Regions from separate parts of the Streptomyces herbicida genome, predicted to be linked through region 1. Evidence: riboswitches for the same ligand, from Rfam matches in the RefSeq annotation. Region 1 holds a riboswitch; each other region holds the start of a gene.
What was found. Region 1 has a riboswitch for cyclic di-AMP ahead of Q8A52_RS21660 (NlpC/P60 family protein). Riboswitches for the same ligand answer to the same signal wherever they lie in the genome.

Region 2: linked by a shared signal. The riboswitch ahead of Q8A52_RS07870 (C40 family peptidase) and the one ahead of Q8A52_RS21660 (NlpC/P60 family protein) in region 1 are both predicted to bind cyclic di-AMP.
Region 3: linked by a shared signal. The riboswitch ahead of Q8A52_RS33985 (M23 family metallopeptidase) and the one ahead of Q8A52_RS21660 (NlpC/P60 family protein) in region 1 are both predicted to bind cyclic di-AMP.
Region 4: linked by a shared signal. The riboswitch ahead of Q8A52_RS34370 (transglycosylase SLT domain-containing protein) and the one ahead of Q8A52_RS21660 (NlpC/P60 family protein) in region 1 are both predicted to bind cyclic di-AMP.

Annotation. Positions count from the first base shown of each region.
Region 1 covers NZ_JAUYWJ010000010.1:94,776-96,968, reverse strand. The annotation lists gene Q8A52_RS21675 (DUF1996 domain-containing protein) at 1-267, opposite strand, end outside; gene Q8A52_RS21665 (hypothetical protein) at 791-934, shown strand; cyclic di-AMP (ydaO/yuaA leader) riboswitch at 1,084-1,255, shown strand; gene Q8A52_RS21660 (NlpC/P60 family protein) at 1,264-2,193, shown strand, end outside.
Region 2 covers NZ_JAUYWJ010000003.1:167,439-169,631, forward strand. The annotation lists gene Q8A52_RS07870 (C40 family peptidase) at 38-1,261, opposite strand; cyclic di-AMP (ydaO/yuaA leader) riboswitch at 1,270-1,441, opposite strand; gene pcrA (DNA helicase PcrA) at 1,706-2,193, shown strand, end outside.
Region 3 covers NZ_JAUYWJ010000019.1:124,527-126,719, forward strand. The annotation lists gene Q8A52_RS33980 (M16 family metallopeptidase) at 1-530, shown strand, start outside; cyclic di-AMP (ydaO/yuaA leader) riboswitch at 733-897, shown strand; gene Q8A52_RS33985 (M23 family metallopeptidase) at 910-1,665, shown strand; gene Q8A52_RS33990 (GntR family transcriptional regulator) at 1,854-2,193, shown strand, end outside.
Region 4 covers NZ_JAUYWJ010000020.1:11,833-14,025, forward strand. The annotation lists gene Q8A52_RS49225 (hypothetical protein) at 1-270, shown strand, start outside; cyclic di-AMP (ydaO/yuaA leader) riboswitch at 771-953, shown strand; gene Q8A52_RS34370 (transglycosylase SLT domain-containing protein) at 957-1,445, shown strand; gene Q8A52_RS34375 (HAD family hydrolase) at 1,470-2,193, opposite strand, start outside.

The sequences.
Region 1 (2,193 bases):
CGGGTTCATGATCGCGTCGTCGGCGGACCCGGAGTTCTGCTGCTGGGACTGCCCCCACTGCTGCAGTTGCTGGTAGGCCGCGGCAACCTGCTGGTCGAGGAGGGCGAGTTGTTTGTCGACGTCCTCCCTCGCCCCGTCCGGCACATCGGTCAGCCGGCTGCCCACGTCCGGGCAGTCGATCGTCGCGCCGGCGGCCAGCACCCGGCCGGTCTGGCTCGACTGGTCCGAGCCGCTCTCGGTGGCGGAGGCGTAGACGTTCGCCGCGATCAACCCCCCTCCGCCCAGCATCAGTGCGACCGCTGCGAAGGTCGCGCGTCGTGCGCCTGTCGGGCGTCTGCGCGTATTGCGTCCCACGGAAGTACCCCTGGTCTCGTCGAGGCCGGCTCGGCATGGAAGTCCCCCGCTCCATACGGACCCGGAGGCGACCGTGTTCAACCGCCCCAAAGATTCATCGCAACCTCACAGAGAACGCGGCGATCCGAGTCGGAACGTCACGACTTGCCGGGCCAGGGAGGAATGCGCCATTCGCCGACAGCGTCCCCGCCGCGACAACTCGAGGAGAAATACTCGCCAAGACGGATGATGCGGGGATCGACCACTCGGCGGCGTTCCAGGCCCTGCCCGGCAAGGCGGCACTGCTGACACCCGAGTTGGTGTACGCGGACGCCAACGAGGAGATTCTGCGCCTGTTCGGACGCAAGCGCGAGGACCTCGCGGGCCGGCATAGTGCGCTCAGCGCCGCCTCCCGCGTCGCCCAAGGCCCCGCACGGGCTCTGAACGCGCTCGGCAGGTGCACGCATGTGGTCGACGGCGCCGGCCCTTCCGCCACTACCGGGATGCGGACCCGGAGGCCCTCGCCGATGCCGTGCTGCGGGAACTCCTGCCCACGGAAGGCGCGACCGACGACACCGCGTTGATCGCCGTACGGCTCTGAGTCACCGAGGACCCCTCAGTACCGAACCTCCAAGCGAATATCACAAATACGTATCGGACATTTCACACGTCAACCTTCACACGAGGCGCACAAGTTGGTTAGGTTGACGACCAGGCTGCACGGCTCCCCCCGGCGAACCCCGCCGGGCCGCGTGGCCTCCGCCGAGTCCGGGCCCTTTCGGGGCAGCCGGAGCCGGGGACCCAACCGACATTGGGGTGAATCGGCCCAACTGCCCACCAGGGCATGGCCGTAGGGCACGCCTTCCGGAATCGACCGCCCGAACCCGACAGCTAACTCGGTAGGCGGAGTACGGAAGGAGTACGTCTCCCATGGCGACGGAGAGCCGTGACGAGGTTCGGCAGCGGATCGACAACCTCTACGACCGGGCCGAGAACGCCACGGGGAACTACAACGCGACCCGCGCGATGTCCGCGGGGAAACGTGGCCGCGGAGTTCCGCTCCGCAAGCGGCCGGGCGGGGACACCGATCCCGAACTCGACAGCGTGACCCGTCAGTGGTTCGACGCGGCGCGCTCCAAGCTGGGTCCGACCGTGCCCGCCGTACTGCCCGCCGACCGTATGCCTCAGCAGCGCTCGCCCGGGAATCGTGGCGCCGCTCCGGCACGGGGCGGCTTCCCCGGTGCCGAGCCGGAGAAGGCCGCCCGGTCTCTCCCGCCGGAGCTGACCGCCGGGTTGAGCGGTCGTCCCGTCGCGGAGCTGACCGGTCGGCCCGTGGCCGAGTTGCCTGGTCGGCCCGTGGCCGAGTTGCCCGGTCGGCCCATCGCGGAGCTGACCGCGCGGCCCGTCGCGGCACTGCCCGCCGTGCCCGAGCCGCGGCTGGAGCTCGAGGCGGCCCCCGGCGCACTGCTGCCCGCGCCCGCCGCCGGGCCGCGCCGGCCCTCGCCGGCGGACTCCAAGGGGCAGAACCAGCGAAAGCTCACGGCCGCGCGCGACCTCCTGAGCCGCCACGCCGCCCGGAGCAGCGCCCCGATCGCGGCGATCGAGTCCCGGCCGGCCGCCCAGGAATCCTGGTTCCCGCAGGAGACCCTCGGCACGACGGACTCCTTCACCACCGGCACCCTGCCCGTCCAGCAGGCCGTCCCCGGCGCTGCCCCGGCCCCGTTCGCCATGGACGCCCTCACGGACACGGACTCCTTCGCGACCGGCTACCTGCCCATGCAGACAGACATGACGGGCACCGTGATCGGCACGGGCGCGCTCACCCACGCGGGGAGCTACGCGACCGCCCCCCTGCCCGCG
Region 2 (2,193 bases), on a different contig from region 1:
GGCCGCGGCGCTCGCGCCCCTGCCCCACGGTGGTCTCTCACGCCGGCCGCACCACGCTGTGGATGATCGACTCGCCGCCGTAGTAGATCGACTCCTCGCGGACGTAGGCGCCGGGCTTCGGGGCGTGGATCATCATGCCGTTGCCGATGTAGATGCCGACGTGGCTGATGTCGTCGTAGAAGAAGATCAGGTCGCCGGGCTCGGCGTTGGTGAGCGAGACCGTGGTGCCCACGTTGACCTGGTCGTAGGTGGTGCGCGGGAGGCTGACGCCCGCCGCCCGCCAGGCGGCCGAGGTGAGGCCGGAGCAGTCGTAGGAGCCGGGGCCGGTGGCGCCCCAGACGTACGGCTTACCGATCTGGGCGCGGGCGAAGGCGATCGCCTTCTCGGCCTTGGTGGTGTAGGAGGAGTCCGAGGAGGAGCCGGTCGAGCCCGTCGAACCGGTCGACCCCGTCGAACCCGTCGAACCCGTCGAGGTGGACGAGCCCGAGGAGCCCGAAGAACCGGAGGAGCTCGAGGAACTCGCGGCGGCGGCCTTCTTCGCCGCTTCCGCGGCCGCCTGCTTCTTCGCGAGCTCCGCGGCCTTGCGCGCGGCCTCCTCCTGCTTCTGCTTCTCGATCGCGGCGAGCCGGGCCTTCTCCTGCGCCGTCAGCTTGGACAGCAGCTCGCGAGCCGAGGCGAGCTTCTTCTGGACGGTGGCCTTGGCGGTCTTCAGCTCGTTCTGCGACTCGGTCAGCGTCTGGAGGCTCTTGGCGGCCTCCTGCCGCTTCTTCATGGTCGCCGACTGCTGCGTGATGTAGTCGTCGACCGCGCCCTTCTGCCGCGAGGTCATCCGGCCCATCAGCTGGGTCTGGTCGAAGTAGTCCTGCGGGGAGTCCGAGAGCAGGAAGGTGGCGGTGTCGGGCGCGGCGGCCCCGGTCCGGTACTGGGCGGCGGCGAACGTACCCAGTTCCTCACGTGCCTTGTTGAGCTTGTCCGTGCGCCGGGCCACGTCGTCCAGCAGGGAGTCGACGCTCTTGCGCTGACTGCCGGACTTCTCCTTGGCCGCGTTGTACTTCTCGGTCGCCGACTCCGCCTGGCGGTACAGGTCGTCGACCTTCTTCTCGACCTCCTCGATGCTCGGCTTGTCGCCGTCGGCGGAGGGGGTGGCATTGGCGGTCTGGGACAGCAGAGCCACGGAGGTGAGCGCGGCGGTGGCGATGGCGGGGGTGCGTATGCCTGTTACCAGGGCACTCGCGGGGCGCGACTTGCGGTGCGACGCCAAGGGAGGCGACTCCTTCCACGTTCCGCCTACCGAGTTAGCTGTCGGGTTCGGGCGGGTGGTTCGGAAGGGTTGCCCTACGGCCCTTGCTCCGGAGGGAGGTTGGGCCGATTCACCCCAAGGTCGGTTGGGTCCCCGGCTCCGGCTGCCGTGGCGGCGCACCGGACTCGGCGGAGGCCGCGCGGTCCGGCGACGTTCGCCGGTGGGGGTCGTACGGCCCGCCCGAGACGGTAGCCAACTGGTGTGGCCCGTGTGAAGGTTGATGGGCGATATGCCCGATACATTTTTGTGACCTGAAGGCAGAGTTCCGCCCGTGTGACAGCATGCTTCCGGAGCGTGAGACAGTTGTCCGGCTCATGCATCGGGAAGATCCCCCGCGCGCGGGGCCGGTCCTGTTTTCCGGGGCGGCGGTCGATTGTCGGTGGGGCACCCTAGACTCGGAGAGCGATGAGCAGCCTCTTTGACGACAGCTTCCTGGCGGACCTCCAGGCCCCTCACGGGCGCGAGGAGGAACCCCCGCCGCCGCCCGAGGACGATCACGCTCCGGAGCCGGTTCCGGACGATCTGTTCGGTGGGAAGTTCGACGTGCCTCCGGACCGGGACGCGTACTACCGCGACGGCGCCGCGCGCCCGGTGATCGACGCCGCAGCGCTGCTGGAGGGGCTGAACGAGAACCAGCGCGCGGCCGTCGTGCACGCCGGCTCCCCCCTGCTCATCGTGGCCGGCGCCGGATCCGGCAAGACCCGCGTGCTCACGCACCGCATCGCCCACCTGCTGGCCGAGCGGAACGTGCACCCGGGCCAGATCCTCGCGATCACCTTCACCAACAAGGCCGCGGGCGAGATGAAGGAGCGCGTCGAGCACCTCGTCGGCCCCCGCGCGAACGCGATGTGGGTGATGACCTTCCACAGCGCGTGTGTGCGCATCCTGCGCCG
Region 3 (2,193 bases), on a different contig from region 1:
GCACGTACTGCCTCGGCGGCACCCTCACCTCCCGCCTGGACCGCGTCCTGCGCGAGGAGAAGGGCTACACCTACGGTGTGCGCTCGTTCGGGCAGGTCCTCAGGTCCGCCCCGGACGGCACGGGTGCCTCGATGCTCGCCATCAGCGGCTCCGTGGACACCCCGAACACCGGTCCCGCGCTGCAGGACCTGTGGGCGGTGCTGCGCAAGCTCGCCGAGGAGGGCCTCACCGATGCCGAGCGCGACGTCGCGGTGCAGAACCTCGTGGGGGTCGCGCCGCTGAAGTACGAGACGGCGGCGGCCGTGGCGAGCACGCTGGCCGACCAGGTCGAGCAGTATCTGCCGGACGACTACCAGGCGACGCTGTACCGGCAGCTCGCCGCCACCGGCACCGTGGAGGCCACCGCCGCGGTGGTCAACGCGTTCCCGGTGGACCGTCTGGTGACGGTCCTGGTGGGCGACGCCGACCAGATCAAGGAGCCGGTCGAGGCGCTCGGCATCGGCGAAGTCACCGTCGTCTCCGCCGAGTAGGGGCACACGCGCGTGGGTTCTGACGGCCGACGGGTCGTCAGGACCCACGCACGTTTCTCCAGGATGTCCGAATTGGTGCGGAGGTTGCCTGTCTGCCCTGTGGGATGCGCTACAAAATCCGGGTTCGGGTTGGGGATTGAAAGGCCGCCCGCATAGCGTCGTCCAGGCTGTTCGTCGGGCAGTGCGCCGCACCCGCGGCACCGGACAGCCATCGCCGAGTCCCCGTACGGCGCGAGCCAGGGGAGCCGGGGACCCATAGCAGTCCCTGGGGTGAATCGGACGCCCGCGCGTGCAGCGAGGGGGTCCGTAGGAGACCTTCCTGCTCCGAACCCGTCAGCTAACCCGGTAGGCGAGAGGGAAGGAAAGGACCAGCCACTACATGGCGTTCACTCGCGCCACCGGGAAGCACCGCCGTCCCGGCCGGATGCACCGCACCACCGCCCGCGCCGCGGGCGTCGCGGCCCTCGCCACCACGGGCGCCATCGGCAGCCTCGCGGCCTCTCCGGCGCTCGCCGCCGAGCCCGCCCCCGCGGACACCGGCCTCACGCCCGTCATCACCATGGGCGACTCGGTCGCCGAGCAGATCGACGCCCAGGCCGCGGCCCAGGAGCAGGCCGCCGAGCAGAAGGCGGCCGAGGAGGCCGCACGCAAGAAGGCCGTCGCGCTGGCGGAGAAGGAGCGCGAGGCCAAGGCGCGCGCCGCCCGCGAGGCCGAGCGCAAGCGGCTCAACGCCTTCGTGACGCCGATCGCGAACTCCTACGTCTCCACCGGCTACAAGACCGGCGGGTCCCTGTGGTCCTCCGGCTCGCACACCGGCATCGACTTCCACGCCTCCAGCGGCACCGCCGTCCACGCGGTCGGCTCCGGCACGGTCGTGTCGACCGGCTGGGGCGGGGCGTACGGCAACCAGATCGTGATCAGGATGGCGGACGGCATGTACACCCAGTACGGCCATCTGTCGTCCATCGGCGTCTCCGTGGGCCAGAAGGTCGTCCCCGGTCAGCAGATAGGCCTGTCCGGCGCGACCGGCAACGTCACCGGGCCGCACCTCCACTTCGAGGCCCGGACGACCCCGGAGTACGGCTCGGACGTCGACCCCGTCGCCTACCTCCGCAAGCACGGCGTGAACGTCTGACGGCACGGCGCACCGCTTCCCGAAGCCCCGGCTCCTCGAGCCGGGGCTTTCGCCGTTTCGGCCGCGCCGCTGTCCAAAAAATATCCATGGATTCCTGCACGCCATCGGAAATTCCCGCTCATTGCAATAGAGTCACGGAACACACGTCAATCGGCGACGTTTCACGGGGATTAAAGCGGAGGTCGGTCATGCGTATTCCGGCGAGCTCGGTATGCACGGCGATCAGGGACGACATCGTCGCCGGTGTCTACGAGCGCGGCGGCCGCCTCACCGAGGAACTCCTCGCACGCCGCTACGGCGTCTCGCGCGTCCCCGTCCGCGAGGCACTGCGCACCCTGGAGGCCGAGGGCTTCGTGGTGACCCGGCGGCACGCGGGCGCGTGCGTCGCCGAACCGACCGAGCAGGAGGCCGCCGATCTGCTGGAGATGCGCATGCTGCTGGAGCCGCTCGGAGCCTCCCGGGCCGCGCAGCGGCGCACCGAGGCTCATCTCAAGGTGCTGCGCGGCCTGGTCAGGCTGGGCCAGGAGC
Region 4 (2,193 bases), on a different contig from region 1:
TGGCGGCTCCTGACGGAGGTCGCGGCCCTCGCGCCCGAGCCGCTCAAGGCGGTCGCCACGGTCCGCTCCATGGACGACCACTACGACAACGACGTGCACCGCCCGGGAGGTTCCGTCCTCGCGGCCGGCACGCACGCCTGGGGGCCGCACTGCTCGCCTTCATGGACCTGCGCGCTCGCGCATCCGACCCGTGACGACTACGGGCAGCGAGCCCCGGTCCGCACGGACTGCGGCGCAATCAGGGCCGCCGCGCCGACGGCAGGCGGCTGACGACTGTCCACCTGCGCGGGAGGTGTTCGACCAGACGGAGGACCGTGTCGTGGTACGCGTCGCGCCACCCCCGACCGCGGCCGGCCGCCCGGCACGACGGTCCGGACCCCTTCGGACGCCACCTGTGACGCGGAACACCTCCTCGTCCCCGAGGAGGTGGTCTGCGCGGAGGGCGGCGAGACGGCCTTCCGCCGGACGCGGGAGAAGCGCGTCCCACGGACCCCCGCGAACCCCCTGTGACCTGCATGTCTGATTTGCCGTGAATGTTATTCCGTGAGTTGGGTCACGTGGCCTCATGTCGCCCCACATCCGCCTAAACACCCGTTCGCCCTTTTCCCGCCGACCAGTTGAGGCTGTGCAACCGCAAAGGATCAAGTGCCTCATACGCCTCAGACAAAGGTCAATCGGTGCGTTCTGTGAATCAGGTACTTGTTCCCGACATGTGCTCTCGCATAGCTTCCGGGCCTGTCAGGCGGACGCCTCATCCTGCCGCCGCCGGACGTAACCCATCGACGAACTCATTCGCGTAGGCAGGAGCGGGGGACCCAGGTAAGCGCCGGGCCGCACGACACACGTCGCACGGAACGGCTCGGGGTGAAGTCGCGCAGCCTCAGGGCGGCACGGCCGGGCACCTCCCCGCCCGAACCCGACAGCTCACCTCGCAGGCGACGGAGAGGAACATCCCCATGCCTGCTGCCGCTCAGTCCCGCCGCACCGCCCGCCTCGTCCGCAAGCTCGCCGTCGCCGGCACCGGCGCCGCGGTGCTCGCCCTCCCGCTCATCGGCGCGACCACCGCCTCGGCCGCCCCGGCGGCCACCACCTCCGGCACGACCGGTACGACCTTGGCCGGCTACCCGAACAACCTCGACGGCTGGATCCGCGAGTCCCTCGCCATCATGGCGGAAAGGCACATTCCGGGCACGTACCACGGCATCTACCGCAACATCATGCGTGAGTCGTCGGGCAACCCGCGGGCCATCAACCTGTGGGACTCCAACGCGGCCAAGGGCATCCCGTCCAAGGGCCTGCTCCAGGTCATCGACCCGACGTTCAACGCGTACCACGTGGTCGGAACGTCGTTCGACATCTACGACCCGGTCGCGAACATCACCGCCGCCTGCAACTACGCGGCCGCGCGGTACGGCTCGATGGACAACGTCTTCGGCGCGTACTGACGGATCTCCCCGAAGCGGGGAGAGCTACGCAAAGAGTCTTTCGAGGACGACGGCGATGCCGTCGTCCTCGTTCGACAAGGTGATCTCGTCGGCCACCGCCCTGAGTTCGGGGTGGGCGTTGGCCATCGCCACACCGCGGGCGGCCCAGTCGAACATCGGGATGTCGTTGGGCATGTCCCCGAAGGCGATGGCCTGGCGGGCGCTCAGCCCGAGGTGTTCGGCGGCCAGCGCGAGGCCGGTCGCCTTGGTGATACCGCACGGCTGGAGCTCGACGGTCCCCGGCCCGGACATGGTCACCGTCGCCAGCGAACCCACGACATCGCGGGCGGTCGCCGCCAACGCGTCGTCGGACAGCGCGTGGTGGCGGAGCAGGACCTTGCTGATGGGTTCGCACCACAGCTCGTCGCGCCGATGGACCCGTACGGCGGGCAGGGTCGGGTGCGGCATCAGATACCCCGGTTCGATGAGCGTGAGCCCGTCCACCCCGTCCTGGTCGACGGCCGCGTACACCTGACCCACCTCGGCCTCGATCTTGCCGAGCGCGGTCTCGGCCAACTCCCGGTCCAGGGTGACCGACCACAGCAGACGGTCCGCGCCGGCGTCGTACAACTGCGCGCCCTGTCCGCACACCGCGAGCCCCCTGCTGCCGAGTTCATCGAGCAGCGGCCGCACTCTCGGAGCGGGGCGCCCCGTGACCACGAGGTGCTGCGCACCGGCCTGCACCGTCCGCGCGAGCGCCGCGCGGGAG